One region of the Micromonospora parva genome, then DNA from elsewhere that is predicted to be linked to it. Evidence: riboswitches for the same ligand, from Rfam matches in the RefSeq annotation. Region 1 holds a riboswitch; each other region holds the start of a gene.
The links. Region 1 has a riboswitch for cyclic di-AMP ahead of AB0C03_RS25360 (transglycosylase family protein). Riboswitches for the same ligand answer to the same signal wherever they lie in the genome.
Positions count from the first base shown of each region.

Region 2: it holds a riboswitch for cyclic di-AMP, as region 1 does, so the genes downstream of both, AB0C03_RS22095 (C39 family peptidase) here and AB0C03_RS25360 (transglycosylase family protein) in region 1, are expected to answer to the same signal.
Region 3: it holds a riboswitch for cyclic di-AMP, as region 1 does, so the genes downstream of both, AB0C03_RS13160 (coiled-coil domain-containing protein) here and AB0C03_RS25360 (transglycosylase family protein) in region 1, are expected to answer to the same signal.

Region 1 is NZ_JBEZFX010000011.1:4,421-14,761, forward strand. Features, by position in the region: gene AB0C03_RS25335 (ATP-binding protein) at 1-1,470, opposite strand, end outside; gene AB0C03_RS25340 (M28 family peptidase) at 1,673-3,124, shown strand; gene AB0C03_RS25345 (SDR family oxidoreductase) at 3,182-3,880, opposite strand; gene htpG (molecular chaperone HtpG) at 4,031-5,959, shown strand; gene AB0C03_RS25355 (hypothetical protein) at 6,277-6,777, shown strand; cyclic di-AMP (ydaO/yuaA leader) riboswitch at 6,989-7,161, shown strand; gene AB0C03_RS25360 (transglycosylase family protein) at 7,162-7,830, shown strand; gene AB0C03_RS25365 (hypothetical protein) at 7,925-8,293, opposite strand; gene dinB (DNA polymerase IV) at 8,415-9,602, opposite strand; gene AB0C03_RS25375 (VOC family protein) at 9,660-10,130, opposite strand; gene AB0C03_RS25380 (helix-turn-helix transcriptional regulator) at 10,192-10,341, shown strand, end outside.
Region 2 is NZ_JBEZFX010000008.1:361,198-371,538, reverse strand. Features, by position in the region: gene pseI (pseudaminic acid synthase) at 1-169, opposite strand, end outside; gene AB0C03_RS22115 (glycosyltransferase family 2 protein) at 291-1,451, opposite strand; gene AB0C03_RS22110 (acyltransferase family protein) at 1,739-2,968, shown strand; gene AB0C03_RS22105 (hypothetical protein) at 3,061-3,483, shown strand; gene AB0C03_RS22100 (hypothetical protein) at 3,613-4,383, shown strand; cyclic di-AMP (ydaO/yuaA leader) riboswitch at 4,668-4,809, shown strand; gene AB0C03_RS22095 (C39 family peptidase) at 5,043-5,891, shown strand; gene AB0C03_RS22090 (hypothetical protein) at 5,965-7,002, opposite strand; gene AB0C03_RS22085 (alpha/beta fold hydrolase) at 7,139-7,885, shown strand; gene AB0C03_RS22080 (CDP-glycerol glycerophosphotransferase family protein) at 7,890-9,560, opposite strand; gene AB0C03_RS22075 (bifunctional cytidylyltransferase/SDR family oxidoreductase) at 9,594-10,341, opposite strand, start outside.
Region 3 is NZ_JBEZFX010000004.1:404,881-415,221, reverse strand. Features, by position in the region: gene surE (5'/3'-nucleotidase SurE) at 1-299, opposite strand, end outside; gene AB0C03_RS13175 (1-phosphofructokinase family hexose kinase) at 296-1,273, opposite strand; gene AB0C03_RS13170 (SRPBCC family protein) at 1,462-1,932, shown strand; gene AB0C03_RS13165 (hypothetical protein) at 2,112-2,621, opposite strand; gene AB0C03_RS13160 (coiled-coil domain-containing protein) at 2,763-3,827, opposite strand; cyclic di-AMP (ydaO/yuaA leader) riboswitch at 3,833-3,964, opposite strand; gene AB0C03_RS13155 (cation diffusion facilitator family transporter) at 4,106-5,023, opposite strand; gene AB0C03_RS13150 (HelD family protein) at 5,130-7,247, opposite strand; gene AB0C03_RS13145 (alpha/beta fold hydrolase) at 7,356-8,303, opposite strand; gene AB0C03_RS13140 (carbonic anhydrase) at 8,473-9,096, shown strand; gene AB0C03_RS13135 (hypothetical protein) at 9,201-9,530, opposite strand; gene AB0C03_RS13130 (DUF3145 domain-containing protein) at 9,840-10,331, shown strand.

The DNA.
Region 1 (10,341 bases):
GTCGAGGGTGACCCGGATGCGGCCGATGAACGTGTACTTGAGGGCGTTGGAGAGCAGGTTCGTGACGATGCGTTCCCAGTTGACCGGGTCGACAGAGACCGGCCGGGGCAGCGGTGGGCAGCTCACCTCGAGGGTCAACCCGGCCCGCTCGACGGCGGCCCGGAACACCCCGGCGAGCTCGGCGGTCAGCGCGGCCAGGTCGACCACCCGGGCGTCGCTGCGCGCCCGCCCGGCCTCCAGGCTGGAGAAGGTGAGCAGGCTGTTGACGAGCGTCAACAGTCGCGTCGCGTTACGCCAGCCGGTCTCCACCCGCTCCCGCTGCACCGGTGCCAGCGGCGCGGTGGCGTCGGTGAGGGCGTCGGTCAGCGGGCCGAGGATGAGGGTCAGCGGGGTACGGAACTCGTGGCTGACGTTGGCGAAGAAGTCGGTCTTGAGGCGGTCCAGTTCCGCCATCGCCTCGATGCGGCGCCGCTCCTCCTCGTACTCCTGGGCGTTGCGCAACGCCACCGAGATCTGCTGGGCGAGGAGCTGGTGGAACGAGCGGTACGCCTCGTCGAGCCCACGGCTGGGGCTCACCCCGGCGAGCAGGACGCCGCGGGGCTGACCCTCGTCGGCGGAGGACAGCGGCAGCGCCAGCGCGGTGCGGACCGGGTCGTCCCACGGGCCGGCGGGCAGCGGCAACCGGTCGGCGACGTCGGTCACCTCGGTCGCCCGGCCCTCGGCCGCGTCCGCCAGCCCCCAGGCGTACGCGGGCGGGCCCGGGTCGGTCAGCTCGACGGCGTCCGGCAGGGTCTGGGCGTGCCGCCGGTCGCCGCCGGTGCAGGCGATCCGGCGCAGTGTCGTGCCGTCGCGCAGGTAGATGGCGGCGAACGGCACGTCCAGGGGGTGGTCGTCGATCACGCCGACCAGCCGTGCGCCGGTGGCGTCCACGTCGACGGTGCGCCCGTCGCCGAGCACTGACAGGTCGCGCAGGAGGCGCAGCCGACGTTCGCCGATCACCTGCTGGGTGACCTCGCTGCACACGGTCAGCACGCCGACGGTGCGCCCGTCGTCGTCGCGGGCGGGGGCGTGCGAGACGCTGAAGTACGCCTCTTCGCGGTAGCCGGCCCGGCTGAGCAGCAGTTGCAGCGCGGGGACCCAGCTGGCCACCGAGGTCGCCATGGCCTCCTCGACCAGTGGGGCGAGCACGTCCCAGACCTCGGCCAGGGTCACCCGCACGTCGTCGCCGAGCGCGGCGGGGTGCTTGTCGCCGATCAGCGCCGAGTAGGCGTCGTTGTAGAGCTGGGAGTAGTTCTCGCCCCAGAGCAGCAGCATGGGGTACCGGGAGGAGAGCACCATCCGGACGGCGGCGCGCAGGCTCTGCGGCCATTCGCTGACCGGGCCGAGCGGGGTGCGGGCCCAGTCCAGCTCGGCCATCAACCGCCCGGTTTCGCCGCCGCCGAGGAACAGGTCGCTGCTGGGTCGTGTCACGCTCGATCCGACCCCATCGCAAGCCCCCGTTCCGGGCCTGACGACCCCTGCCGCGTTACCTACCCATCCTGACACTTCTACTCAGCTGTGCTGACGCCGGTACCCACCGTCGAACCGGCGGCGGTTCGGGACGAACGACCGATGCCTAGTACATCGACATCTGTAATTGTCTCGGGTATCCCTCCGACCCCGAGGAGCCCCCATGAGAGGCAGAACGCTGAGCGCGAGAGTCGCGCTCGCCGTGTTCGCCGCGACGACCGTGACGCTGGCCGCCCAACCGGTGACCGCGTCACCCCCGACCGCCACGACGGTGGCCCGGCCGATCGCCGGGTCCGTCGCCGCACTCGCAGCGCCGGACATCTCCGTCAGCAACGTCCAGGCGCACCTGACCCAGTTCAACGCCATCGCCACCAGCAACGGTGGCAACCGACGGGCCGGCTCGGCCGGCTACACCGCCTCGCTCACCTACGTCAAGACCAGGCTCCAGTCGGCCGGCTACACCGTCAGCGAGCAGTACTGCTCCAGTTGCACGTACCCCTCGAACAACCTCATCGCCGAGTGGCCCGGCGGCCCGGCCGACCAGGTGGTCATGTTCGGCGCGCACCTGGACGGCGTCTCGGCCGGTCCGGGCATCAACGACAACGCCACGGGTTCCTCGACCCTGCTGGAGAACGCGCTGGTCCTGGCCGTGCAGAACCCGACGATGACCAAGCGGGTGCGGTTCGCCTGGTGGACCGACGAGGAGCAGGGGCTCAACGGCTCCCGGTTCTACGTCAACTCGCTCACCAGCACCCAGCGCGGCTACATCAAGGGTTACTACAACTTCGACATGGTCGGCTCGGTCAACGGCGGCTACTTCATCAACCGGGTCACCTCGACCACCGCGGTGCCGCTGAAGGCGTACTGGGACTCCCTGGGCCTGCAACCGGAGGAGAACGTCGAGGGGCAGGGCCGCTCCGACGACTACTACTTCCAGCAGGCCGGCATCCCCACCTCGGGCTACGCCGCCGGGGCCAGCGCCCGCAAGACCAGCGCCCAGGCGGCCAAGTGGGGTGGCACCGCCAACTCCGCGTACGACCCGTGCTACCACCGGTCCTGTGACACCACCGCCAACGTCAGCGCCACGGTGCTGAACCGGGCGGCCGACGGTGTCGCGTACGCGCTGTGGCAACTCGCCGTGGGTGGCGGCACCCCGACCTGCGTCGGTGGTCAGGTGGTCGGAAACGGCGGCTTCGAGAACGGCAGCACGCCGTGGACCGCATCCTCCGGGGTGATCACCAACTCCAGCAGCAAGCCGGCCCGGACCGGGTCGTACAAGGCGTGGCTCAACGGGTACGGCAGCACCCGCACCGAGACCCTGTCCCAGTCGGTGACCGTGCCGGCCGGGTGCGCCAGCTACACGCTGTCGTTCTGGACGCGCATCGACACCGCCGAGACGACCACGTCCACGGCGTACGACAAGCTGACCGTGCGGATGGGCTCGACCACGCTGGCGACGTACTCGAACCTCAACGCCTCCAGCAGTTACGTCCAGCGCACGCTCAACGTGGCTGCGTACGCCGGGCAGACGGTGACGCTGACGTTCACCGGCACCGAGGACTCCTCGCTGCAGACCAGCTTCGTGATCGACGACGTGACGTTGCAGGCGAGCTGACCGCGTACCCGAGCAGGGCCGCCGCCGGCAACCCGGCGGCGGCCCGTCGCGTCGTGGTCAGGGAAGCTGGGGGTAGAGCGCGGCGACACCGCCGGCCAGCCCGGCCTGTACCCGCCGACTGACGTCGTCGGCGACGATCTCGTACGCGTCGGCCTCGACGCCGTCGACCGCGATCTTGGCGATCTCCGCCGGGTCGGACTTCGGGCCGGTGATGTCGGCGGCCATGTCGGTGTCCAGGTAGCCGACGTGCAGGCCGGCGACCCGGACGCCCTGGTCGGCGAGGCGCACGCGCACGCCGTTGGTCATCGACCACTGCGCGGCCTTGGCGACGCCGTAGGCCCCGTGGATCGGGGAGCTGAACCAGGACAGCACGGAGAGCACGTTGAGGATCGTCCCGCCGCCGTTGCCGGCGATGATCGGCGCGAACGCCCGGACCATCGACAGCGTGCCGAGGTAGTGGGTCTCCAGTTCCTGCCGCAGCACGTCCAGGTCGCCGTCGAGGAGGTCGGCTCGGAAGTCGGTGCCCGCGTTGTTGATCAGCAGGTTCACGTCGCCGGCCAGCGCGGCGGCGGCGGCCACCGATGCGGGGTCGGTGATGTCGAGGCGTACCGGCGTCACGCCAGGCAGGTCGACGCGGTCGGGGTTACGGGCGCCGGCGTAGACGGTGGCGCCCCGGGCGAGGAGTTCGGCGGCCAGGTGGCGGCCGAGGCCACGGTTGGCGCCGGTGACGAGGGCGGTGCTTCCAGCGAGCTTCATGGCCGTCACGCTATCCGAGCTGACTTCTGTTGAGCAAAGTCAGCTATCTCACCGGAGCGGGGCGAGCGAATCGGGAATACGACCCGGACGCGCCCACAGCCGGACCGGTGACGACTCGTATCCTTTCCGCGAACCTCCGTACGAGCCGAGATGGGAGACGGTGTGAGCAACCAGGCCGAAACGTTGGAATTCCAGGCCGAGGCGCGTCAGCTCCTCCAGTTGGTGGTCCACTCGATCTACTCGAACAAGGACGTCTTCCTGCGGGAACTCATCTCGAACGCGTCCGACGCACTGGACAAGCTCCGGCTGGCCACCCTCGTCGACAAGGACCTCGTCGCCGACACCGACGACCTGCACGTCGCCCTGGAGATCGACCGCGACGCCCGCACCCTCACCGTGCGGGACAACGGCATCGGGATGACCCGCGACGAGGTCGTCCAGCTGATCGGCACGATCGCCAAGTCGGGCACCGCCGAGCTGCTGCGCCAGCTGCGGGAGTCCGCCGACGCCCACGCCAAGCAGGACCTCATCGGCCAGTTCGGCGTCGGCTTCTACGCCGCGTTCATGGTCGCCGACCGGGTCACCCTGCTGACCCGCAAGGCCGGCGAGACCGGCGGCACCCGCTGGGAGTCCACCGGCGAGGGCACGTACTCGATCGAGGCGGTCGACGAGGCGCCGCAGGGCACCGCTGTGACACTGCACCTCAAGCCGGCCGACACCGAGGACAACCTGCACGACTACACCGTCGAGTGGACCGTCCGCGACATCGTCAAGCGCTACTCCGACTTCATCGCCTGGCCGATCCGGATGAGCGTGGAGCGGCCCGGCGCCGACGGTGAGGCCCCCACCAGCGAGGTGCAGACCCTCAACTCCATGAAGGCGCTCTGGGCGCGACCCCGCGACGAGGTCGACGCCGCCGAGTACAACGAGTTCTACAAGCACGTCAGCCATGACTGGGCCGACCCGCTCGAGGTCGTGCACATGAAGGGCGAGGGCACCTTCGAGTACGAAGCTCTGCTGTTCCTGCCCAGCCACGCCCCACTGGACCTGTTCTCCCCACAGGGCCGCCGTGGCGTGCAGCTCTACGTCAAGCGCGTCTTCATCATGGACGACTGCGAGGCGCTGGTCCCGACGTACCTGCGCTTCGTCAAGGGCGTGGTCGACGCGCACGACCTGTCGCTGAACATCTCCCGGGAGATCCTCCAGCAGGACCGGCAGATCCAGATCGTCCGCCGCCGCCTGGTCAAGAAGATCCTCGCCACGGTCAAGGACCTCAAGGCCAACCACGCCGAGCGCTACCGCACCTTCTGGACCGAGTTCGGCGCGGTGGTCAAGGAAGGGCTGATCGACGACACCGACAACCGGGACACCCTGCTGGACATCCTGTCGGTGGCCTCCACCAACGACCCGGCCGAGCCCACCGACCTGGCCGGCTACGTGTCCCGGATGAAGGACGGCCAGAGCGACATCTGGTACGCCACCGGCGAATCCCGGGCCGCCATCGAGAACTCGCCGCACCTGGAGGCGTTCCGGGCCAAGGGGCACGAGGTGCTGCTCCTCACCGACCAGGTCGACGAGGTGTGGGTCGAGCGGGTCGGCACGTACGACGGCAGGACGCTGCGCTCGATCGCCAAGGGCGAGATCGACCTGGACACCGACGAGGAGAAGCAGCAGGCCGAGGCCGAGCGTGAGCAGCAGCGACAGGAGTTCGCGGCGCTGCTCGACTGGCTGGGGACCACCCTCACCGACAGTGTCCGGGAGGTGCGCCTGTCATCGCGGCTGACCACCTCGCCGGCCTGCGTCGTCGGCGACGCCCACGACCTCACCCCGACCCTGGAGAAGATGTACCGGGCGATGGGGCACGAGATTCCGCCGACCAAGCGGATCCTGGAGATCAACCCCGGGCACCCGCTGGTGTCCGGGCTGCGCAAGGCCCACGAGCAGGGCAGCGACCAGGTGGCCCTGACCGAGACCGCCGAGCTGCTCTACGGCTTGGCGGTGCTGGCCGAGGGTGGCGAGCTGACCGACCCGGCCCGCTTCACCCGGACGCTCGCCGACCGGCTGGCCCGCACCCTGTAACCGTAGGGGGATCGCTCGCCCGCTGCTAACGTCACGCGTTCCGCGCGAGAAGGTGGAGTCCGTCGGTGCTCAGGATGGTGCTGCGTACGTCAGCTGCTGTGGTGGCCGTCTGTACGGTGACCGCTTGCGGTTCCTCACCGGCTCGTACAGCGGATCGGTCAGCGGGCGAAGCGATCCCCTCCGCGGCGCAGGCGACGGGCTCGGCCACAGCCACGAAGCCGCCCGAGCCAGCAGTTCCGGCGACGGGCGGGCCGGGCTATTCCGCCGCGTTGTCCGCACGCCTGGTCGCCACGGACTCGGTGCCGCCAGGATTCACTGTGGAGATCGCGACAGTCATGTCGCCTGATGCCGGGGAGCAACGCTCAGAAGCCTGCTCGGGCAGCATGATCCCGCTGTTGTCAGCGAGGCGGCTGACCGGGACTCCGTCAGCGATGGCCGCGGCCACCCTCAGCTATGACGCGGGCCCGGATGACCTGTGGGTGGGGACCGAAGTCCTCAGGACATACGCCGATGACGGTGCACGACGGGCAACGGCCGACCTGCGAACCTTGATCGGCCGTTGTCCCACCGTCGCGTCGTCCAGCCAGGGCGGCAGCCATCGCTTCGCGGTGGCAGCAGGGCCGCGGTTGGGCGATGACAGTATTCACGTCAGGTGCAGCGCGACGTACGGTGCCGACACGCTGAAGTGCGACAGCGTCCTCGTCCGGATCGGAACCACTCTGGTGGTCATCCAGGAGGAGGGCAACAAACCCGGCGGTGACAGATACCTGCACCAGCTCGCCGAAGCTGCGCTCCGCAGATACCAGGCGACCGCCTGAATCGCCTTGTCAGGCCGGGCCGTGGCCGTGTTCGTCACGCCTGCTGTGCCGGCCTGATCGAAAACGGTCCACGATGGTCACTGCACAGACGTCGATCGCCCGCAACCGCTGCGGGACCCACCCCGCGTGGCCCGGTGAAAGAGTTCACAAGAGGTGGGCGACCGTCACCGACCGTGCCTAACGTCGGTCGGGTTCGCCAACGCGGACACCACGGCCGGCAACGCCAAATCCTGCCCCCGGTCGTCGGAACCCAGTCACCCGGGCAGGAGCGGGGGACCCACACGTTCCTCGGTGCATGTCACCTCGGGGTGAAGCCGCCATCGCGCGGCCGGGCTCCTCGGCCCGAACCCGACAGCTCACCTCGCCGGCGTGGAGGAAGCTCACATGACGTCTGTCTACACCCCCCGTCATCGACGGGTCACCACCCGCCGCCTCGCCGTCGGCACCCTTGCCGTTGGCGCGGTCACCGGCGCCGTCGCCCTCTTCGGGCCGGCCGCCCCTGCGCAGGCCGCCGTCAACTGGGACGCGATCGCCAAGTGCGAGTCCGGCGGCAACTGGAAGATCAACACTGGTAACGGGTACTACGGCGGGCTTCAGTTCTCGCAGAGCACCTGGGCCGGTTACGGCGGCAAGAAGTACGCCGCCCGCGCCGACCTGGCCAGCCGCGGCGAGCAGATCGCCATTGCCAAGAAGGTGCTCGACGGGCAGGGCATCGGCGCGTGGCCGACCTGCGGCAAGAAGGGCGGCTCCGCGACCAAGCCCACCGCGAAGCCGTCGACCAGATCCACCGAGAAGTCGACGACGTCGACCGCGAAGCCCACCAAGCCGCAGGAACGGTCGTCGCGTGGCGAGCAGCCGGCGACCCGCGACCACCAGCGCACCGCGCCGGTGGCGGGCGGCCAGACGTACCTGGTCAAGTCGGGCGACACCCTGTCCGAGATTGCTGCCGAACAGCGGGTGGCCGGCGGCTGGCAGGCCCTGTACGAGGACAACCGGCAGGTGGTCGGAGCAGACCCGGGTCTGATCTTTCCGGGTCAGCGGCTCAGCCTCTGACGGATGACACACGAACGCTCGGCCGGGTCACCGGCCGAGCGTTCGTGTGTGTCGTGCTGTCAGCCGGGGTGCCCGTGCCTCGTGCGGGCCGCCGTCACGCCGCCGAGGCGGACGCCTTCGGCCCTCGATGCGACGCTGCCGGGCCGGCGTTCCAGCCCCAGCGGGAGGCCGGCACCGCGGACTCCCCGGGACGGCCCGCGCCCACGTCGTCACTGTCGTCGCCGTCGGTGGTCCTCTCGACCGAGTCGGGCGTGCTGCGGGACAGTCGCAGCGAGTGCTCGGCGCCGTTGCGGGCCGTGCACGGCCAGGACTGCCCGGCGCACTGAAGGTTGCGGCACCGGCCCTCGTCGTCCGGCTCGTGTGCGCTCAGCACATCGACCGCCAACTGCCACAGCAGCGGGTCGGTCACGTCGTGCGGACGCTCGGCGGTGCGGCTCGGTCGGTTGCTGGTGTCGTCGGACATCATGGCCCCCCTCGTCAGGCTGTACCCCCCAAGGGTCACCCGTCAGCCGCCAGCTAAACCGCCGACCTGCTGTGATGTGTCTCTGCTCGCAACTCGACCGCGGACGCCGCACGCGTATCGGTCAGTCCGGCAGGAGTGGCATCTCCACCCCCGGCTCCCGGTTGAGCAACACCGCCCGGGTCAGCGCCGCCGATCCGAACCGGTCGCGGACCGCGTCCACCGCAGCGTCCAGATCGGAACCGGCGTCAGGCTGGAACGGCAGCTCAGGCTGGACGGGGTTGTCGTCGAGATTGCCCACCGAGACACCGATCAGAGTGACACCACGGCGATCGATCTCGGGCAGTGCCGCGCGCAGCAGCGCACGCGCGGCGGCGAGCAGTGGCGTGGTGTCCGCCGTCGCCTTCCCCACCGTGTGCGAGCGGGTCGCCCGGGTGTAGTCGCCGAAGCGCAGCCGCAACACCACCGTGCGGCCGGACCGTCCGGCCGCCCGCATCCGCCGGCTGACCCGGTCGACCAGGCCGGCGAGGATGGCCTCCAACTCCGTCGAGGCGTGCGGGGTGCGACTGAGGGCGTGCTGCGCGCCCATCGACCCGCGCCGCCGCCCCACCTGCACCGCCCGGGGGTCGCGGTTGTGCGCCAACGCGTGCAGGTGCCGGCCGGCGCCCGCCCCGAGCATCGACACCAGCGCCGCCTCGCCGAGGCGGGCCACCTCCCCGACCGTACGGATCCGGCGCTCCCGCAACTTGGCGGCAGTGACCGGGCCGACTCCCCAGAGCCGTTCCACCGGCAGTGGATGCAGGAACGCCAGCTCATCGTCCGGCGCGACCACCAGCAGGCCGTCCGGTTTCGCCACAGCGCTGGCCACCTTGGCCAGGAACTTCGTGCGGGCCACCCCCACCGTGATCGGCAGGTGGACCTGGTCGCGGACCTCCCGGCGCAGCCGTTCGGCGATCTCGGCCGGCGGCCCGACCAGCCGCCCCAGCCCACCCACGTCGAGGAACGCCTCGTCGATGGAGAGCCCCTCGACCAGCGGCGTGGTCTGCCGGAAGATCTCGAAGACCGCGCGGCTCGCCGCCGTGTACGCCGACATCCGGGGCGGCACCACTATCGCGTCCGGGCAGAGCCGACGCGCCTGCTGGCCGCCCATCGCGCTGCGGACACCCCGCGCCTTCGCCTCGTAGCTGGCCGCGAGCACCACCCCACCACCGACGATCACCGGTCGGCCCCGCAGGCGCGGGTCGTCGCGCTGCTCGACCGACGCGTAGAACGCGTCCAGGTCGGCGTGCAGGATGCTGGCGCCGGGCGACACGTACACATGTTCGCATGGCGCCCGGCCGATGCGGCAGTGAGCTGGGCGAACGCCCGATCAGTCGAGGCAGAACTCGTTGCCCTCGGGGTCGGCCATGATGAGGTGACCGGCGGCCAACGGGGGAGTGGGCTCGTGCCGGCCGAGGCGCTTCGCGCCGTGCGAGACGAGCCGTTCGGCCTCCGTCTCCAGGGCCGCCATCCGCGCGTCACCGGTCAGCCCGGGGGCGGCCCGGACGTCGAGGTGGACGCGATTCTTCACCTGCTTGCGTTCCGGCACCCGCTGGAAGAACAGCCGTGGTCGCGCGCCCTCGGGGTCGACCACCGCCGACGCGTCGTTGCGGTTCTCCGGCGGCACACCCATCGCCTCCAGCGCCTGGTCCCAGGATTCGAAGTCTCCGGGTGGGGCCTGCACCTGGTAGCCGAGCGCCTCGGCCCAGAACGTGGCCAACCGGGCCGGGTCGGCGCAGTCGAAGGTGATCTGCACGTCGCGGATCACGGCGGATCCCTGGTGTCTGATCTGGTCGGTCATGAACTGAGCCTCTCGCGGATAGCGGACAGGGTTGTTCCGCTATCCGTGCAACGATCGACGAATGACCGTCGAGGCAACGACCGAGCGGGTGCTGCGCCTGCTGGCGCTGCTGCAACGACGACCGTCCTGGACGGCCGCCGAACTCGCCGTCGAGCTGGGGGTCACCGGCCGTTGCGTGCGCCGCGACGTGCAGCGCCTGCGGACGCTCGGT
Region 2 (10,341 bases), on a different contig from region 1:
GCCGGTACGTCTGGAGCTTCAGTGCGTGCGCCCCGCTGTCGGCCACCGCGTCGACGATGGCCAGCGCCCGATTCAGATCGCCGTTGTGGTTGCCGGACATCTCGGCGACCACGAACGGTCGCTCACCGGCACCGACCGCGTGCGGTCCGATCTTGATTGTCGCCGTCATTCCGACCTCTGCTCAGGTACGCCCGCACCGGAGTGCGGTGGTGCTGTCGTCGTCCACCCGGCGGGCGGACGACCTGGAAAACCACGGTGCCGGGTGCCGCCTCGGGGTGCGGTGGGGTCGATCACGTCAGCCGGCCGCCGGCCAGCGCGTCACGGCGCTCCGGGGTGGGCGCACCACTGCGTGTCGGCGCGTTGTCCGCCCGTCGGCCCGGTTCCTCGTCGACGGCTGGCGAACCGCCGTCGGCAGCCACCGGGCCCGGCCGACGCAGCCGACCGGCGACCCGGTGGGCCTGGCGCAGCGCCGAGTACGCCAACCAGTCACCCCGCCCGACGAGGCGGTGCTTGAGTCCCGTCGCGCCGGGGGGCAGCGGGTAGCCGCCGGTGGGCAGGTACCGGCGGTAGTGCGCGGCGGCCCGGTGGAAGAAGTCGCGCCGCAGGTGCGGGTGCAGCCGGCCGTCGTTGCCCACCACCACCAGGTAGTGGCTGATCATCAGCTCGAAGAGTTCGGCCTGCAACCGCTCGTCCGGGTGTTTCCGGGCCACCCAGTCCATCAGCCGCTCGTACTGGTCGAAGGCGTCGAAGTGCCGGCCGCTGCGGGTGGAGGTGATCGCGCCCTGGCGGCCCTGCCGGTAGAGGTAGCAGACCCGGTCCAGCACGGAGATCTTCTCGGCCCCGATCAGCAGCGGGTGGCTGAACGGGATGTCCTCGTACCAGCCGGGGAAGAAGCGCAGCTCCAACTCGTCCATGAAGCCCCGCCGGACCACCTTGTTCCAGGCGGTGTGCTGCACCCGCAGCAGGCGCGGCTGGTCGGCCAGCCGGGTGACGCCGGTGATCCCGCGCAGCAGCGGGCTGCTCGCGTCGACCTCCCGCCGGCCGTCCTCGTGCACCCGCAGGTGGTCGAGCATCAGCACGTCGGGCTGGTGCTGGCGCAGCCGGTCCAGCACCGCCGCGATGGTGCCCGGCGGCAACCAGTCGTCGCTGTCGACGAACCAGACGTACCGGCCGCTGGCCACGTCGAGCCCCGCGTTGCGGGCCAGCCCTAGGCCCACGTTGCTGCTCAGATGCACGACGCGGACGCCGTCGCGACCGGCCGCGTACGCGCGGAGCATGTCGCCGCAGCCGTCCGGGGAGGCGTCGTCGACGGCGATCAGCTCGACCGCGTCCGACTCGCCCGCCGGGATGTCGGCCCGGATCGACTCAAGGCACTGGTACAGGTACGCCTCGACGCCGTACACGGGCACGACGATGCTCAGCAGCGGTGCGTGCGTCGGCTCATTGACCACGCCCGCCACCTTCGACGACCCGGGTGGCCGGCCCCGGAACCTGACGTTGCCGCCGATGGTGGAGTCTCTGAACTCCCGGGCAGCGGAAGGTTAACGCCGACTGGCGGGCGGTGCCGTGGCGCGGAAAACGGCGGGTGGGACGCGTCCGGTTCACCCAGGAGTGACCCGGTAGGGTGCCTCGGTGCGGCCCTGCCGGGCCGTCGCGGGCGTCGCCGTCGCGCCGTCCGACGCCGCGCCGAGGAGGCTACGACAGTGCTGGTGACCCCGCCGAGCGCCGGGATCCCGGCATGACGAGCGTCGCCGCGACGTCGGCCGCCCCACCCGCACCCGCCCTGCCCCGGCTGCCGTCGCTGACCGGGCTGCGCTGGATCGCCGCCCTGCTGGTCTTCGGCTTCCACGCGGGCACCATGCGGATCATCGCCGAGCCGGACTACAAGGCCGTGGTCGACGCCCTGTTCACCCTGGGCCTCTCGGGGGTGCAGTTCTTCTTCATCCTCAGTGGTTTCGTGCTGGTCTGGTCGGCCCGGCCGGGTGACTCCCGGCGGACCTTCTGGCGGCGGCGGGTCGCCAAGATCTACCCGAACCACCTGGTGCTGTGGGCGGCGACGCTGGTGGTCGCCTGGTGGTTCGCCGACCCGGTCCTGCCGGCGGCCGCGCTGGAGAACCTGCTGCTGCTGCAGGCCTGGGACCCCCGGCCGGGCTGGTTCTACAGCATCAACACGGTCAGCTGGTCGCTCTCCTGCGAGTTCTTCTTCTATCTCTGCCTGCCGCTCGCCCTGCCGTTGCTGCGCCGGGCCCGGCCGAAGCTGCTCTGGGCGCTGATCGTCGCGCTGCCGCTGCTGATCCTCGCGCTGTGGCCGGCGCAGGAGTTGGTGCCGGAGGTGAGTCGGTGGTGGTTCACCCAGATCTTCCCGCCGGTCCGGTCGCTGGAGTTCTGGTTGGGCGCGGTGGCCGCCGAGCTGATGCGCCGAGGGCTCTGGCGCGGGCCGGGTCTGGCCGTGGCCAGCGCGATCTTCGTGGTCACCTGGGTGGCGGCCGCGCAGTGGATCCGCGCCGAGCTGTGGACCACGTTGCTCGCCGTCGCGTACCTGTTGGTGATCACCGCTGCCGCTGACGCGGACGTGCGGGGTCGGCGCTCGCCGTGGCGTTCCCGGCCGTTGATCTGGCTCGGTGAGGTCTCGTTCGCCTTCTATCTGGTGCACGTGCTGGTGATGACGAGCGTGCTGCGCTGGAGCGGGGACTGGGGGACCGGCTTCGCGGGCTGGCGTGGGCCCGCCGTGGTGCTCGGCTTCCTGGTGGCGAACCTGATCCTCGCCGGGCTGCTGCACCGCTTCGTCGAGACCCCGATGATGCGCCGGCTCGCACCGCGCCGTCCGGCCCGGCCGGCGCCCGTCCCCCGGCAACGCGCGGCCGGTGCCCCGACCGCCGGTGACGGCGACGCCGAGGGCGGGGCCGCGGGGGCCGCCGACGAGGTCGGTTTGGCCAACGGCCGATCACCGTACGCCGACCGGCGCTGACAGCGTCCACCCTGGTCAAACGGGTCGGCGCGGCGCGATCCGACACGCCCGTGGTCGGTGCGCCCGCCTCGGCGTGACGGTAGCGTGGGGACGTGCTTCCGGTCGCGTTCACCTGTCCGCTGTGGTGGGTGGCGCGCTGGGCGACGCGGGTGCTGACCAGCCTCGCCGTCGTCGCGGCCCTGGCGCTCGGCGCAGGCCCGGCCACGGCCGCCGCGTCGACGCCCAGCCCGGTGCCACCGTCGAGCGTGGTGTCGGCCTCCGTCGCCGCCGGGCCGCTGGCGGCCTCCGGTCGGCACGTCGGGGCGCACGCTGCGGCGCGCCCGGCAGCGGCGATCCCACCGGACGCCGTCGAGGAGGCCGTTCCCGCCTGGGCCGTCGACTCGCCCGGGGCGCTCCCCGAGGAGCACTGCGTCACCGCGACCGGCGTGCTTCCGGTCCGCGCGGCGGAGTCCGACCGGCTGCCCCTCGTCGACAGTGCGAGCGGTCGGGCCTGCCGGGCCCCACCCCGGCGCTGAGCCACCGGGACGATCGTCCCGCCGCCGCGCCTGTCGCCCCACCCGCTTCCCACCCGCCGACCGGTGGCCCGCCGTGGCCCGCCGGCCGGTGTGGCCCCATCGCACTGCTCTCTCCCCGAGGTGCCGACCATGGAGACCGCCGTCTTCTACCAGTTCGTGACCGAGGTGCCGCGAGCCGCCGCCATCTGGTCGACCCTGGTCCTGCTGACCCTGGGCCTGCTCACCGTGCTGGCCGCCCGCCCCGAACGGGACCGGCCCGCCGACGACCCGCTCCCGGCAGCGCCCACCGCCCGGGAGGTGGCCGCCGCCGAGGCTGCCGACCTGCGCCGCTACGCCGAGGAGGTGGCCGTCGCCGCGGCCGGCGCGGCGACGACAGCCAGGCGGAGACGTGCCGCCTGGCTGAGCGCCCAGGAGCAGATGGAGCGGGCCTGGACCGGGTACGACGCGGCGGACACCGCCGCGCGTCGCTTCGCGGGCGCCGGGGCGCTGCCCACCCCACGGACCCCGCACACCCCCGCCGAGTACGCGGCCCGGGAGCGCTATCTGCACCGGGCGGCGATGGCGGCGTACTGGCGGGGTGACCTGAGCATGGTGCAGCTCGGTGACGTGTTCGGGCACCGGCACGGCTGGGATCCCCGACGCCACCCCGTCGAGCAGGAGGTGTTGATCAGCCGGGTGGTCCGGGATGCGCGGCTGGCCGACTACCAGGCGGCCGCCGACCGTGAGCGGGCCGCCTGGCGTGACGCGGAGCTGGCCGCCGAGTCGGCTCGTACCCTCGCCGAGGAGGCGTACGCGGCGGCGGCCCGGCTGCGCCCACACCCGGTGGCCGCCCGCCGGACGGTGGCGGGGGCGTTGCGCCCGGCCGTCGTGGCACGGTGGCGACCGGCCCGGGCGGGTTGAGCCCGATCTGTGATGTGAGGCCGGTCACGCAATTGTGAAATCGGACGTCCGGCACGAGCCGCGCCATTGTTCCCGCGATTATGGTCGCGTTCTTCGTCGCCTGTCCGGTTGTCGCCCGTAGGCGCGCCCGTAACCGGTTGTCCCATCGAGTCACATCATCGGCAATACGCGCAGAAATTGCCTCGCCGATTGAGGTTTACGCAGGTGAGCCCGGCTTGGCAGGGCGCGGAGCCGCCAGTACTGTCGTCCTGTCCGATGCGGTAACCGATCGCAAGACGCGACGCCGCATCGACCCGCTTAATCGTGATCAACGAACCGGGGACCCATCAGTAAGTCCGGGGTGAATCCGCGAGCCACGGCCCGCGGTAGGGCGATCTTCCCGCCCGAATCCGTCAGCTAACCCGGTAGGCGGTGTCGGAAGGAGTCCCATCCTCGTGCAGCACCTTTCCACCCCTCGGTTGTTCCCTCGCCTCCACGGCGCGGCGATGCACCCGCTCATTCGTCCAGTGACGGTGAGCTGACCCCCCGGGTCATCGCCTTCCCCGCCCGGCCACGCCGGGCGTTCCCCTGAGCGGTTCACCATCCGCGGACCACGGTCCGCGCGCTGGCGCCTGCCCGGATACCGGTCCGGCCCCGGTGTGCCGCTCTCCCCCCGATCCGTGGAGGACCCCGTGAAGCACACCCTGCAGCGTCAGCTCCGCCGCCTCGCCACCGAGCGCCCGTACCAGATCGTTGTCGCCTCCGCCGCGGCTCTCGCCATCGCCACCACCGGCGGTGCCCTGCTCACCACCGCCGACGACGCCCCGGCCGACCAGCGCACCGCGACCACCGTCGCCGAGATGCGCAGCGACGTCGCCGCCTCCCGTGGCGACGTTCGGGACGCGTCCCCCTCGGCCAGCGCCGCGCCGACCACCGCCGCGCCGGCCACCAGCGCCGCGTCCCCCGCCGCGAAGGCCAAGAGCAACCCCGACCTCACCCGTAAGCCGACGCCGCCGAAGCCGCCCGCGACCAAGGTGCTCGACTACGACTACGAGGCGCAGAACACCTACTACAACTGCGGCCCGGCGGCCACCCGCAACGCGCTCAGCGCCGCCGGCATCGACCGCACCCAGGAGGAGCTCGGCGCCGAGCTGGGCACCACCGAGATGGGCACCAACTCGGCCGAGGACACCACCCGGGTGCTCAACGCCGAGGTGAAGGGCTCCCCGTACCGGACCCGGATGTTCCCCAGCGCGCCCAGCCCGGCGCAGATGGACCGCCTCCAGGCCGACGTGGTGAAGGCCATCACCGACGGCCGGGGCGTGGTGGCCAACGTCGTCGGGGACGCCACCGACACCGACGGCGGCTGGCACTCCTACGGCGGCGGGCACTACATCGCCGTCGTGGGCTACAAGGACAACGGTCGCACCGTGCGGATCGCCGACTCGGCGAACCCGGCCGACCCGTCGTACTGGATCACCACCATCGACCTGGCCAACTGGATCACCAGCCGGGGCTACTCCGCCTGACCCGGGCACGCCGAGGACCGCGGGCGTCGTCCCCCACAAGGGGCCGGCGCCCGCGGCGTCTTCGGCGGTGCGGTCAGTAGGTGATGAAGCCGTACAACGCCTTGTGGTTCGACTTCGTCCCGACCACGGTGTGGTCGACGGCGGACGACTGCACACTGCCCCTGACGAACAAGTAGTCGATCTTGCTGGAACCGTTGGTGGCCGCCGACCCGTACCCGGTCATGCCGTAGCCGCTGAGCGTGCCGGGGGCGATGCCGGTGCGGTTCGCGTCGATGCCCACCACGCGGATCGTCGACGCGTTCAGCAGCGTGGTCGCGTCCGCACCGAGGTGGATGCCGCTGTTGGCGATGCCCCGGTCGCCGTCACCGGCGCAGGCGTTCTGCCGGTTCTCCTGCGGCAGGTGCATCGTCGCGGCGAACACGCTGGTGCCGGTCGCCTTGATGGTGAAGCGCGCCGCGATCGCGCTGGTCCGCTTCCACTTGTAGTAGTCGGTGCTGTCCGGGTCACTGTTCGGCGGCTTGTACAGCGTGCACCCGGCGCCGTTCGCGTACGCCGTGCCCGGCTTGAGCCAGCCCGCGCTCCAGTACTTCGAGATGTCGCCACTGGCGAGGTTGAGCGTGCGCTTGTTCCAGATGATGGCGTTGGTCTGCTTCTTCTTCAGGTCGCCGAGCGACTGCGAGCTGCACTTGTGCGTGCTGCCCCACGGCTCCGGGTCGTCCCACGCCACGATCGCCCCGTAGCTGCCCGCCGGGTAGCCGAACTTCGCCGACAGCTGGTCGGCGTACGCCTCGGCCTGGCCGGTGCCGCGCACCTGCTGCACGATCAGGATGTCGGGCGCCACCACGCCGCTGGTGCCCGTGCGACCGGCGTCGTCGACCAGGATCGAGGTCAGGTGGTCCGGTCCGGAGATCCGGGTGCAGCTCCCGTCGGAGTTGTTCACCACCAGGTTCTCGATGTTGTTGTTGTAGACCCGCAGCACCCGGTCGGCCGCCGTGACCGCTGCGCCGTTCGGTGCGGCCACGTCCGATGGCGTCGCGGACGCCCGGTGCGGTACGCCGAGCGTGACGGCTGCCAGTGCCGCGACCAGCGCCGACCCGTACATCCTGTACACAGTGGCTCCCCTCGGGACGGAATCGACAGGTGGCTCTGTCCGTCCGGCCCGGAACTCTACAGTGGATCATTCTTTGGTGGGGGCGGCGTGGATGACGGCTCTCGTACCAGGCCGTGAACCGTGGGAGACTGCGGCCGTGGTGGATGAATCGGGTGGTCAAGCCGGTCGCGGGCGGGTCCTGCTGCTCCTGCACGGGATGGGCACGACCGGGGACGTCTGGTTGCCGTGGGCGCCGCTGCTGGAGCAGCGCTGGGCGGGGCGGTGGCTGGCACCGGACCTCGCCGGCCACGGCTGGGCGGCACCGCTTCAGTCGTACACGTTCGCGGGGTTCGCCGACCGGATAGCGCGCGGCCTGGCGCCCGGCGACCGGCTCGTCGTGCTCGGACATTCGCTGGGCGGGGTGGTCGGCCTCGCGCTGGCCGCCCGCGCCGCCGGTACGCCGGTGGACGCCGTGGTCGGGTTGGGCATCAAGGCCGTCTGGTCACCCGACGAGCTGACCCGCGCCGCCGACCTCGCCGCCCGCCCGATCAGTTGGTTCGCGACCCGCGCCGAGGCGGCGCGCCGCTACCTGCGGGTCTCCGGGCTGGCCGGCCTGGTGCCGCCGGACGACCCGGTGGTGGACGCCGGGCTGCGCCAGGTCGACGGCCGGTGGCGCCTCGCCATGGACCCGACCGCGTTCGCCGTCGGCGAGCCCGACCTGGCCGCGCTGCTGGCGGCGACCGACGCGCCGGTCGTGCTGGCGCGCGGGGAGCACGATCCGATGGTCACCGACGAACAGCTCAAGGAGTACGGCGTGCCGGTGGCCACCCTGCCCGGCCTCGGCCACAACGCGCACGTGGAGGACCCGGCGGCCGTGCTGGCGCTGCTCGACCCGTACCGCTGAGCGGCTATGCCGGGGTGGACGCGGTGAGCGTCTCGGCCGGTGCCAGCTCGCGCCGGGCGGCTGCCAGGAACGCCTCGGCGTACGACTCGGCGGGGAAGTCACCCAGGTAGCGGCGGCGGGTGGCCCAGCGGGCCTCGGCCAACGGGTCGGTGTCCAGCAGTGCGGTGAGCACGTCGTCCACGTTGGACATGTCCCGGCGCAGCACGTAACCGGACCCGGCCAACGGGAAGCGCTCCACGAACCGCTCGCCCTCGCCACCCATGTCGGTGACCGCGTACGGCTTCCCGGAGTAGAGGAAGTCGGAGATCACGCCGGACACGTCGGAGACCAGCGCGTCGGAGGAGTTGACGCACTCGGTGAGGCTCAGCTCCCGAGCCGCCGCGCCGACCACGTGCTGGCGGCCGGTGCGCGCCCGGTCGACGACGAGCAGTTCGGTGAGGCGGCCCAGCTGACGTGCCGACGCCGGGTTCTGCGCGGTGTACGGGTGGGCCCGCAGGATCACCGTCGCGCCGCGCTCCAGCAGCCGCTGCAGCAGCCTCTCCGCCACCGGCAGCGAGCAGTAGTCGGCGTCGGCGTGGTGCCCGGTCCAGGTCGGGGTGTACAGCACCGTGGGGTGTGCCAACCCGCGCGCCGGCTCCGCGCGTACCTCGATCGACTCGACCTGTGGGCGACCCACCACCACGAACTTGTCCGCCGGGATCTGCACCCCGGCGCGGGCGTACCTGTCGATCGCCGCCTGCCCGGCCACGAAGATCCGGTCGAAGATCCCCGACACCGGGTTGGCGCTCGGCGCCTTGTCGCTGTCGCCGTGGTGCAGCTGGACGTGGGTGAGCTGGGTGAAGCGGACACAGTGGCTGTTCTTCGCCCCGTGGTTGACGTAGAACGCCACCCGCAGGCTCGGCACCAACGCCTCGTCCATCGCCCCCAGGGTGGGGCAGTAGACGACCGGCGCGTCGGTTGCCGCCGCGATCGGGGCCAGGAACTCTGGTTCGCGCACCACGACCAGGAACGGTCGGCCGATCCGTTCCAGGTACGGCAGCCACATGGTGACCTGGTATTCCGACCCGGGGGGTGCGGAGAAGTAGAGCAGGAACTCCGGGCGGTGCCGGCGCAGCGCGGCGGCCACCGGCCCACCGCCGGCCCGCGGCCGGAACCGTCGCCGGGCCAGGTCCAGTGCGACAGCACCGGCGCCCGCCCCGACCAGCAGGCTGGCGGCCAGCGCCACCCCGGCCGGCAGGGCGAGCGCGGCGGCGAGCGCCAGGGCGGCGAGCAGCCCGAGCAGCGCCGTGCCGAGCTGGCTGGCGACCAGCGGCGTCCAGGCGCGGACCGGCAGGTTGGCCGCCCGGATCTCCAGACTGCCGGCGGTGCGCAGCGGACCCACCAGCAGCACCAGCCCCAGCAGGACCAGCCCGGTGACGACCAGTGCGACGTTGAGCCCGTCGTCCAGCCGCCGGGCGTAGCCGACCAGGATCGCCGCGGCGATCAACGTGGTCTCCGCCACCAGGTCGGCGCCGGGCCGGATCCGCTGCTCGGCGGCCGTGGCGGCCAGCGCGGCGACGGCCAGTGCCAGCCCCCAGCCGGTGGCACCCGTGAGTGCCAGCACGACAAAGGCCAGCACGGCCAACCCGATGGTCAGGCACCGGGCGGCCAGCTTTCGGACCAGGTCGCCGCGCATGTCGCTCCGTTCGTGGTTCCGCCGCCGCCGGCGTCAGTTCGCCGACGTCGCGCCGGCCGGTGCCTCGAGAGGACCCGACCCGGCCTGGGCCGGCACGGTCGGCGTGGGCCCGTCACCGGGCGCCCGGCGTACGTCGATGACCTGACCGGTCAGGTCGGAGATCAGCACGTCCAGCGACGACTGGGCGACGGCCTCGGCGGCGAGCAGGGTGTGCTCCGGCTCCTCGCCGAAGGCCCGGGTCCGCATCGGGGTGGCGGTGCGCTCCGGGTTGATGCAGTTGACCCGGACGCCCACGTCGGCCCACTCGTCGGCGAGCGCCTGGGTGAGGTTGACCAGGGCGGCCTTGGTGGCCGAGTAGAGCGCGTAGCGGGCCCGGCCCCGGGTGTAGGAGCTGGAGGTGTAGAGCAGCAGCTGACCCTTGGTCTGCTGGAGGTACGGCAGGGACTGCCGGGCGATGGTCACCGGGCCGACGAAGTTGACCTGGAGCACCCGGTCCATCGTCTCCTCGTCCATCTCGGCGAGGGCGCCCCGCTCCAGGATCCCGGCGGTGACCACCACGTGGTCGATCCGGCCGGTGGCCTCGAAGGCGGTCGTCAGCGCGGCCTCGACGTCCTCGGCGCGCTCGACGTGGGTGCCGGTGGTGGAGCGGCTGAACGGGAAGACCTGCGCGCCGTAGCGGCGGGCCAGCTCGGCCAGCTCGTGACCGATGCCGTAGCTGCCGCCGAACACCACGATGGTGCGGCCGGTCAGCTCCTCGGCGTAGCTGCGGTGGTCGGTGAGC
Region 3 (10,341 bases), on a different contig from region 1:
GAGAGCACCACCGACGGCGGTGGACCGAACGCCCCGTGCAGGGCGATCAGCGTGATGAAGCCGGGGGACCCGGCGACCCCGTACGCCGGCACACCGGCCAGGTCCGGCAGCGGGTGGTCGTTCACGACGACCCGCCCGTCGCGTTCCATGGCGCTCATCGCGGCGCTGGTGCCGCTCGCCTCCTCCATCGGCGCGGCGACCACCACGTCCAGGCCCCGCTGTCGGGCCGCCCAGGCCAGCGCCTGGATGCCCGGCGCCGCGATCCCGTCGTCGTTGGTGATCAACACTCGCAGTGTCATCGCTCGGCCACCCGGTCGGCCAACTCGTCCGGGGTGGTCCGCTCCTGTTGCCGGCTGTCCGCCGGCACCAGTCGGACCCGGTCCACCAGGCCGGTGATCGAGTCCAGTCGTCCGGTGCCCAGGCCGTGCCGGGTCACGTTCAGCGCGCCGGCGGCGGCGCCGGTGCGGATGGCGGTGCGGATGTCCCCGCCCCGGGCCACGACGGCCGCCACTCCGGCGGTCATCGAGTCGCCCGCGCCGCGCGGGTCGGCGGCCTCCAGCCGGGGCATCTCGACCTGGAACAACTCCCCGTCGATGAGCGCCAACGCCGGCTGGTCGGCGCGACTCACCACGACGGTCTCGGCGCCGCCCGCGTGCAACTCGTACATGGCCTGGGTCAGTTCCACGGTGTCGTCGCTGCGGGCGCGGCCGTCGCGGATCAACTCCTCGTGACTCACCTTGAGGAAGAACACCCCGCTCTCCAGCACCGAACCGAGGTGATCGCCGGAGAGGTCGACCACCACCCGGCCGCCGTTCGCGCCGAGGTCGGCGGCGAAGCGTCGGTACAGGTCGGCCGGTACGAGCCAGGGCTCGTTGGGTCCACTGAGGATGCTCACCGAGGCCCGCAGGCCCTCACCGAGGGCGAGGTTGTACAACTCGTCGATCTCATGCCGGCTCAGTGGCTGCCCGGGTACGTCGACGATCTCCTGCCGGGAGCCGTCCCGGCGATCGTGCACGTACCCGCCGCTGCCGGAGTCGCGGACCACCACCTTGAGGTCCACGCCCTCGCTGACCAGCAGCGGCTCCAGCACCTGGCCGATCTCACCACCGAGGGCGGTGCAGAGCACCACGTCGACACCGAGGGAGATCACCATCCGGGACTGCCAGACGCCCTGCCCGCCGGGGTGCAGGTGCAGCTCGGGGTGATCGTTTGGCTGGTCAACGGTCACCGTCAGCTGTGGAGTGGGCGCGAAGACCATCACGTGCCCGCTCATCGGTTGTCCCCGTACAGGTGGCCGCGCTCCGGCATCTTCGGAAGATTTCGCACTAACTGAGCTTAATGGGGCAGATGGTGGCGGCTCGCCGCATCGGCCCGGCCCGGCGCGGCGTCGGGTGCGATCGGGCGTTGCCAGCCGGACATCGGTACGGGACGATCGGGCGACCAACGGCGGCGGGAGACGGTGTGCTCAGCAGCGATACCTTCAGCTACACCGTCCAGGCCCGGAGTTCACCAGCCGAGGCCGCGGCGCTGCTCAGCGACCTGACCCGGCAGGGCGAGCTGCATCCGCTGATCGTCCAGGTCCGCCGGGTGCCGCCCCGGCCCGGGGCGCGGGCCAGCTACACGATCAACGACCGGTTGGTGGCCGGCCCGCTGCGCTTCCGGACCACGTACCACGCGGACGTGCTGATCAGCGAGACCGACGAGATCGTCATGGTGGCCCGCCAGTGGCCGGCGACCACGGTGCGCAACCACACCCGACTGCGCGCCGAGCCCGACGGCCTGGTCCGCATCGACGTGGAGATCACCCTGACGGCGCCGACGCCGCTGTTCCGGTACGCGTTCCGCCAGGCCCGAGCCGCCCACCTCGCCCTCGCCACCCGGCTGGGCGCAGCCCTCGACCGCACCGGCGAACCCCCACCGCCCCCGGCCTGACCCTCCGCCCCGCCCCGGCCCGCCACCCCGCTTCATGATCGTGCTCAATCCAGGATGTAGTGGCCTCCTGTCGCATCGAGGCCACTACATCCTGGTTCGAGCGCGATCACGGGTGGGCGCCGGCCACGCGCGATCATGGGTGGACGCCGGCCACGAGCGTCATGGGTGGGCGGGGGTCGTTAGGACCGTGCGGTGGCGCGGCCGCGGCCGGCGACGGTGGCTGCGGCGGTGCGTCGGCGGCCCCACGGCTTGTAGGTGGAGAGCACCGTCGCGATGATCATCAGGCTGGTCGACACGGCCGGCGCGATGACCAGGTCGGCGCGATCCCGGGCGGGCAGGGCGGCGCCGACCGCTCCGGCGTGGCGCAGGTTCGGGGTGAGCAGGAACAGCACCAGCCCGACCATCACGGTGGTGAGCACGAGCTTGACCAGCACCCAGCGGTGCCGCAGCAGGCCCCACGGGGTGAGCAGCGAACTGGCCACTCCGATCAGCCAGACCAGGACGCTCAGCGGCGCGAACAGCACCGTGCCGATCAGGGCCGTGACCGGGTAGACCACCGCCGGGTCGGCGCCCCGCTGCACGGCGATGCCGAGGGTGAGCAGCACCAGGTCGGTGCCGAGCCAGCCGAGCGAGGTGACGAGGTGCAGGGTGAGCAGCGCCTTGCGGGTGGTGGGTCGGATCCGAGGCATACCGCGATGCTGCCCGCCGGCCCTGGCCGGGTCGTCCGCCGAGCGACGACATCAGGGGTACGCCCGGCGACGTAGCCGGCCCCGGACGCGGGTGATGCCTGTGAGTCATCACGATGACTCACAGGCATCTCCACGCGTGGGTCAGTAGACCGACAGGTGTACGTGGTTGGTGTGGTCGGTGGACGGGGTCCCGTGCGCCCCGCTGTACGACTTCCATCCGCTGCTGGGCAGCCAGATCTGCTTGTACCAGATCACGTAGAGCACGGCGAGCCGGTCCGCGTTGCGGATGAAGTACGCGGCCAGGTTGTTGCCGTAGGTCTTGTCGCCGCCGGTCGCGGCTCCGCCGAAGCCGCCCTTCTGTGCGGCGAAGTCGCAGGCCCGGCCCTTCGGGTGCTCACCGGAGCCGCTGGGGCGGTGGCACGAGACGTACCGGGTGAAGCCCGCCGCCTTGGCCTGGTTGAGCGCGTGCAGGGTACGGGGGGTGATGCAGCCGCTGGCCGGCGTGGGGTCGTTCACGCTGCACGACTCGGAAGGCCAGGAGCCGTCGGAGTTGCGCGGCGCGGCCGTCGCGTTGGCGGTGGAGGTGCCCCGGTTGGAGCCGGTGTCGGCGGTGCTCTGTGTCTTGGGTGTGGTGGCCACGGTCAGGGCCCGTTCGGCCTGTTCCTTGCGCTTGGCCATCACCGCGACCTGCTTGCGCTGTTCAATGATCTCGCCGTCCAGTGCGACCCGGGTGCGGGTGGCCTGGTCCTTGCTCTTCAGCAGGTCGCGCAGCACCCGGTCCTCGTTGGCGGCCACCGCGTCCAGGGCGGCTGCCCGGTCCATGAAGCCTTCCGGGGTGCTGCTGTTGAGCAGCGCCGACATCGCGCCGAGTCGTCCGGTCCGGTACGCCACCTCGGCGATCTCGCCGACCTTGCCGTTGCGCTGGTCGATCTCGACCTCGATGGTCTTCAGCTGGGTGGTGAGCTGCTTCTGCCGTTGTACCGAGGTGTCCAGGGCTCGTTTGGCGTCCAGGTAGCCCTTGCTGGCCGCCTCGAGTTGGGCGCGCAACGCCGGGGTGCCGCCCTCCTCGTCGGAGTCGGGTGCGGCGGCCCGCAGGCCGGTCGGGGGAGCGGCCGAGGCGGTGCCGGCCGGAAGCGCGACGCCGAGGGCGAACATCGCGACGATCAGGGCCGCCAGTCGGGCGGCGGGTGGTCGTGCTGGTGCCACTGCGCATGTCCTTCCGTCAGCCGCCGACCGGGTTAGCTGACGGGTTCGGGACGGAAGATCCCTACCGCTGACGCGGATGCACCCCAGGAACATGGTTCCCCGGTTCGCCCGGTTGGGCGATTAGGCGGCGACCGCCACCGGCGCCGGGAGGCGCCGCCTGGTGGAGGCCGGGACCGAGCCTACCGGTGCCGGTGGGGCCGCTGCAGCCAATGTGACGGACGGTGCGTGCGTCACCACGGAAAATTACCTTAAAAGTGAGCAATGCTCCGAAAAGATCGTCACCACTCGATGGAGCCACACGCGCCGGAGGCGGCGCCCGGCTCGATCTGCAACGTCGCGTGTTCGATGCGGAAGTCGTCGTGCAGGGCCGTACGCGCCGCGGTGAGCACCGCGCCGACCTCCGCCCCAGGCGCCATGGTCAGGTGTGCGGAGGCCACCTCCATGCCCGAGGTGAGCGTCCAGACGTGCAGGTCGTGCACCTCGACGACGCCGGGCACCGCGGCCAGCCGGTCGTGCACGGCGGTCACCTGGAGGTGCTCAGGGGCGGCCTGCACCAGGATGCGGATAGCGGCGCGGGCCAGCCGCCAGGTGCGCGGCAGGATGAACACGCCGATGGCGACCGCGACCAGGGGGTCCGCCCACCACCAGTCGGTGACGGTGATGAGCAGCGCCGCCCCGATGACGCCGACCGAGCCGAGCAGGTCACCGAGCACCTCCAGGTAGGCGCCCTGGAGGTTGATGCTCTCCCGGGCCCCGGCGCGCAGCAGGGCGAAGGCGGCGATGTTCGCGAGCAGACCGAGCACGGCCACCGCGAGCATCGGGCCGGCGATGACCTGGTGCGGGTCGCCGAACCGACGGATCGCCTCGATCACCACGTAGATCGCCACGCCGGAGAGCAGGACGGCGTTGGCCAGCGCGGCGAGCACCTCGAGCCGGTAGAGCCCGAAGGTGCGCTGCGGGTCGTTGGTGGCCCGCCGGGTCGCCGTGATCGCGGCGAGCGCCATCCCGATGCCGAGCACGTCGGTGAACATGTGCCCGGCGTCGGAGAGCAGGGCGAGTGAGCCGGTGTGCAGGGCGGTCACCGCCTCGACCACCATCAGGGTGGCGAGCAGCCCGAACGCCGCCCAGAGTCGACCCCGGTGCTGGTGTGCGGCATTGGCGACGGACCCATGGTGGTGGTCATGACCTGCGCCCACGAGATTCACCTTCCGCCGCCGGCCGGGACCCGGTCAAATGTATGCTCACATCGCTATGTGTGCAAGTGTACGGGTGATGCCTCGCGCTGGCGGCGGTCCGCGCAGGTCAGCCGGTCGGGTCGATGGTGGTGAGCCGCTGGGTGGCCCGGGAGAGCGCCACGTACAGGGTGCGTACCCCGGCGCCCGGATCCGCCCGGATCTCGCTCGGGGCGACCAGCACCACCGCGTCGTACTCCATGCCCTTGGCCTCCAGGCTGGTCACCACCTGCAACCTGGGCGCGCCGAGCGCGCCGAGCCAACCGGCGACCTCGTCACGGCGGGGGACCGGCGTGATCACCCCGACCGTGCCCTCCACCTCGGCCAGCAGGCCGGCGGCGGCCTCGACGGTCGCGGTCTCCAACCCGGCGGCCGGCACCACCAGCTCGACCGGTTCGACCCCGGTGGAGCGGACGGCGGTCGGCAGCGGCAGGTCGGGATAGAGCCGGCGGATCTCCGCCGCCGCCACCGCGAAGATCTCCGACGAGTTGCGGTAGTTCGTGGTCAGCGTGAACTCGTGTCGCTTACGCCGGCCCAGCGCCTGGTCCCGGGCTCGGGTCAGCTCCTCCGGGTCGCCGGTCCACGCGGTCTGCGCAGGGTCGCCCACCACCGTCCAGGAGGCCAGCCGGCCACGGCGACCGACCATCCGCCACTGCATCGGCGAGACGTCCTGCGCCTCGTCCACCACCACGTGCGCGTAGTCCCGGTAGTCCTCCGGCCGCTCCCGGGCCGCCGCGCGGGCCGCCCGCTGCCGTTCGCCGAGGGTGCTCAGCTCGCGGACACCACCGGCGAGCTGGAACGGATCGCGTCGCGCCTTGGCCGGCTGCGCGGGCTTACCGAGCAGCGCGTCCAACTCGTCCAGCAACGCCACGTCGGCGATGGTCAGCCCGGCCGAGTCCAGGTTCCGGTACGCGGCGGTGAGCAGCCGGATCTCCGCCGAGGAGAGGATTCCCGCGGCGTACCGGCGCAGCCGGTCCGGCTGCGCCAGCCAACCGAGTACGTGCCGGGGGTGCAGTCGGGGCCACCACGCCTTGAGGAACTCCCGGAACTCCGACCGCTCGGCGATCTCGGCCTCGAAGGCCGGTTGCTCCGGCAGCCGGCCGCTGCTCAGCTCACGGGCCTGCGCCCAGAGCGCCGCGAACACCCCGTCGAAACCGGCCCGGCGCACCTCGTTGCGTGGTGCGCCGCGGTGCAGCGCGCGGTCCCGGATCCGGTCCAGCGCGGCCCGGTCCAACCGCAGCAGCGTGCCCCGGTAGAGCAGCCGCAGCTCACCCGGGCCGCCCGGCACCGCGTCGCGGGCCGCACGCTCCAGCACCCGGCGCATCCGCAGTGAGCCCTTCACCGCCGCCACCTCGGGCGGATCGGTGCGGGTGGCGGTCATGCCCGGAAAGAGGGTGCCCAGCGAGTGCAGGGTCGCGGTGTCCTCACCGAGCGACGGCAGCACGGAGCCGATGTACTCGACGAAGACCGACGACGGGCCGACCACCAGGATGCCGCCGCCCGCGTAGCGACTGCGGTCGGAGTAGAGCAGGAAGGCTGCCCGGTGTAGGGCGACAGCGGTCTTACCGGTGCCGGGGCCGCCCGCCACGATCGTGACCCCGGAGCCGGGGGAGCGGATCGCTTCGTCCTGTTCCCGCTGGATGGTCGCCACGATGTCGCGCATGCCCCGACCAGTGGCCTTGGAGAGGGTGGCCAGCAACGCGCCGTCACCGACCACCGTCATCCCCTCGGGGGCGGCGGTCGGGTCCAGCAGGTCGTCCTCGATCCGGGTGACCCGCTCGGCGCGGGACTGGATGGTGCGGCGCCGCACCACGTCCAGCGGCTGCGCCGGGGTCGCCTGGTAGAAGGCGGCGGCGGCCGGCGCACGCCAGTCGACGACAAGTGTGACGGCGTCCTCGTCGCGGATCCCGAGTCGCCCGACGTGCAGCACCTGACGGTCGCGCAGGTCCAACCGGCCGAAGACCAGCCCCTCGTGCTCGGCGTCCAGGGTGTGCCGCCGTTGCGCCGCGTGGAAGACCATCGCGTCGCGCTCGACCAGGGCACCGTGCGTGCCCACCCGTGCCATCCGGTAGCCGTCGCGTTCGGCACGGACGGCCGACTGCCGCAGCTCGGCCAGTCGGGCGTACACCCGGTCGAGGTGTCGTTGCTCGACGGCGATCTCCTGCTCAAGGCCGTTCTGGTCGGTCAACGCACGCTCCTTCAAAGGTCGCCGGCAGGCGGCGGGAACCGCGCGGGCCAACCGCAGAAGGGTACGGCCCCGGGCTCGACCCGCCGCGCCCGAGGTGCGCGAACGTGCTCAGGCACCCGTCTCGGCCGGGGTCACGTCGCAGCTGGCCGACGGCGATTCGGCGAGCACCCGCCGCACCACGCCGGTGAGCGCGGCGTTGACCTCGTCCGGGCGTTCCATCATCAACATGTGCCCGGCACCCGGGCAGACGGTCAGCTCGGTGGCCGGCAGGGCCGCCGCGATCGACTCGGCGCACGGCGGTGGGGTCAGCCGGTCCCGGTCGCCGACCAGGGCGGCGGCCGGCAGGTGGGCCAGCGCGGCGAGGGTGTCCAGTCGGTGCTGGGTGCCGATCGAGGCGCGGAACCCGCCGATCGAGCGCAGCGAGGCACGAGCCACCGCCGACGTCACCAGGCGGATGTCGGCCGGCTCGCAGCGGTCGCCGAAGAGCATCCACCGGATGCTCGGTTGCAGCGCGTTCAGCAGTGCCCGGGGCGCCCGCCACGAGCCACACCGGGCCAGTACGCCGGCGCCGGTCGTCTCGGCCAGCCGGATCAACCGGGCGATCCGCGGCGAGAGCCCGTAGACGGTGTGCGTGTGCCCCTCAGCGGTGGTCGAGACGAAGACCAGGCCGGCGGCACGGGCGGCGAAGTGCGCGGGGTGGCGGTGGGCGTACTCCATGATCGTCATGCCGCCCATCGAGTGCCCGACCAGCACCACCGGGCCGGCCGGCGCCACCGCGTCGATCACCGCGGCCAGGTCGTCACCCAACTGGGCCAGGGTGGCGGTGGGCAACGCCATGCAGCTGGACCGGCCGTGCCCTCGCGCGTCGTAGGCGACCACCCGCACCGCGTCCCCGAACGGCGTCGCGGTGAGCGCGTCGACCTGCCGGTGCCAGGCGCGTCCGTCCAGCGTCCAGCCGTGCAGCAGGATGGCGGTGATCTGGGCGTCTGTCGGCCCTGTCGCCTCGACGTTGAGCCGTACGCCGTCCGGCAGACCGACCTCGAACCGCTCCGGCATCGCCACCTCCCCAGGGCCGCCCAGCACCACAAGCACCGGGATACCCGGCGGTAACACCGGCTACCCGCCATCACAGCACGCCAATCGCGCCCTGGCGAACATTCCCGACCGCACCCGCGATGGACGGCGGCGGGCCAAGCTGAACGGCATGGGGTCGTCGGGAGCGCCCATGGGCGCGACGTCGGGGCAGGGGCGGCAGGCCGGCGGTACGCCCCGGGCCGCGCTGGCCGATCTGCTCGCCGGCAACCGGCGGTTCGTCAGCGGCCAGCCGGTGCACGGACACGACGTCACGGCCGCTGCCGCTGCCTCCGGCGACCAGCAGCCGTACGCGGTGGTGCTGGGCTGCATCGACTCCCGGGTGCCGCTGGAGGCGATCTTCGACCAGACCTTCGGCGCGATCTGTGTGATCCGTACCGGCGGGCACGTGCTCGATCGCGCGGTCTGCGGCTCGATCGAGTACGTGGTCGGCCAGCTCGGCGTACCGCTGGTGATGGTCCTCGGCCACGAGCGGTGCGGCGCGGTGGAGGCCACCGTGCGGGCGCTGCGCGCCGGACAGCGTCCCGGGGGGTCGTTGGCGCACCTGGTGGACGAGATCGCCCCGGCGGTGACCGAGGTGGGGATCGACGACCCGGCAGTGCAGCCGCTGGCGATCCGCCGGCACGTCCGGCGCACGGTGCGCATCCTGCGCGCGGACGACCTGCTGGCCGGGCCGGTGGCCGCCGGCCGGGTGGCAGTGGTCGGCGGGCTCTACGACCTGGCCACCGGCGAGGTCGCCCTGATCGACCCAGGCTGACCTGCCCCCTGCTCGACGGGCTGGCCCGACCCGACCCCGGACACGCGAAACCGCCCGCCGGACTGTCCCGGCGGGCGGTTTCGGTTGGTGCGGTGGGGGAGGGCTCAGCCCTCGAAGACGCCGGCCGCGACCAGGCGCTTCTCGGTGGCCTCCCAGCCGTCACCCGGGTGGGTGGCAGCCAGGTTGTTGATCTCCGCCCGGATCTTGGCGGCGTGGCCGGCGGCGGCCAGCACGCGGATCTCCTCGACGAACGCGTCGGAGTCCGTGCGCAGGTGCGCGGTCTTGCCGTTGGTCAGGTTCCGCACGTAGGCGTGCTTGCCGCCGTTGAGCGGGATGAGGTACTTGAACTCGCCCAGCACGCTGAGGGCGCCACCCTGGCCAGCCTGGCCGGCCCGGACGGACGCGCGCGCGGTCTTAGAGGTGTTGCTCGCCACGGAGGTACTCCTTGCAAGACGTACGGGAGGACTGGACGTCCGGGGGCTGTGTGCGGGCCGTACGTGAACTCGACCCGCGAAGGTGTAACGCGGCATAAGCCGCCGGTGGAACTGTACAGGACCACGACATCATGCTGGTCGTCGCGGTGTCCTGAGAGGCAACGGCGACCACCCGTCCGGCTATTCCGACCGGCGATTTTTCCGATTCCCTGGCGCACCACGCGTCACACAAGTCATCATGTGTTGCAGCAGCCACCTGGGTGGACGAGGTCGTAGGGGAAGACGCACCTCGCTCTCCGGGAGGTCACCGTGCCAACGCGTGGCGTCGTATACGTCCACTCGACCCCGCTCGCCGTGTGCTCGCACGTCGAGTGGGCGATCGCGCGCGTCCTAGCCGCGCCGGTCAACCTGCAGTGGACGGCTCAGCCCGTCGACCCCGGCGCACGCCGGGCCGAGTGCGGGTGGACCGGTCGTCCGGGGACGGGCGCCGAGCTGGCCGCTGCCCTACGGCAGTGGCCCATGATCCGTTTCGAGGTCACCGAGGAACCGAGTCCCGGGGCCGACGGCGAGCGCTTCATGTACGTGCCGGCCCGTGGCCTCTTCCGGGCGACGGTCGGCGTGGCCGGCGACATCCAACTCGGCGAGGACCGGCTTCGGACGCTGATGGCGGCCTCGCGGGCCCCGGAGGCGCTGGCGCACGCCCTCGACAAGGCGCTCGGCACGGCGTGGGACGCTGACCTGGAGCCCTACCGGTACGCGGGCGACGGCGCCCCGGTGACCTTGCTCACCCGGGTGGGCTGACCCGACGGTC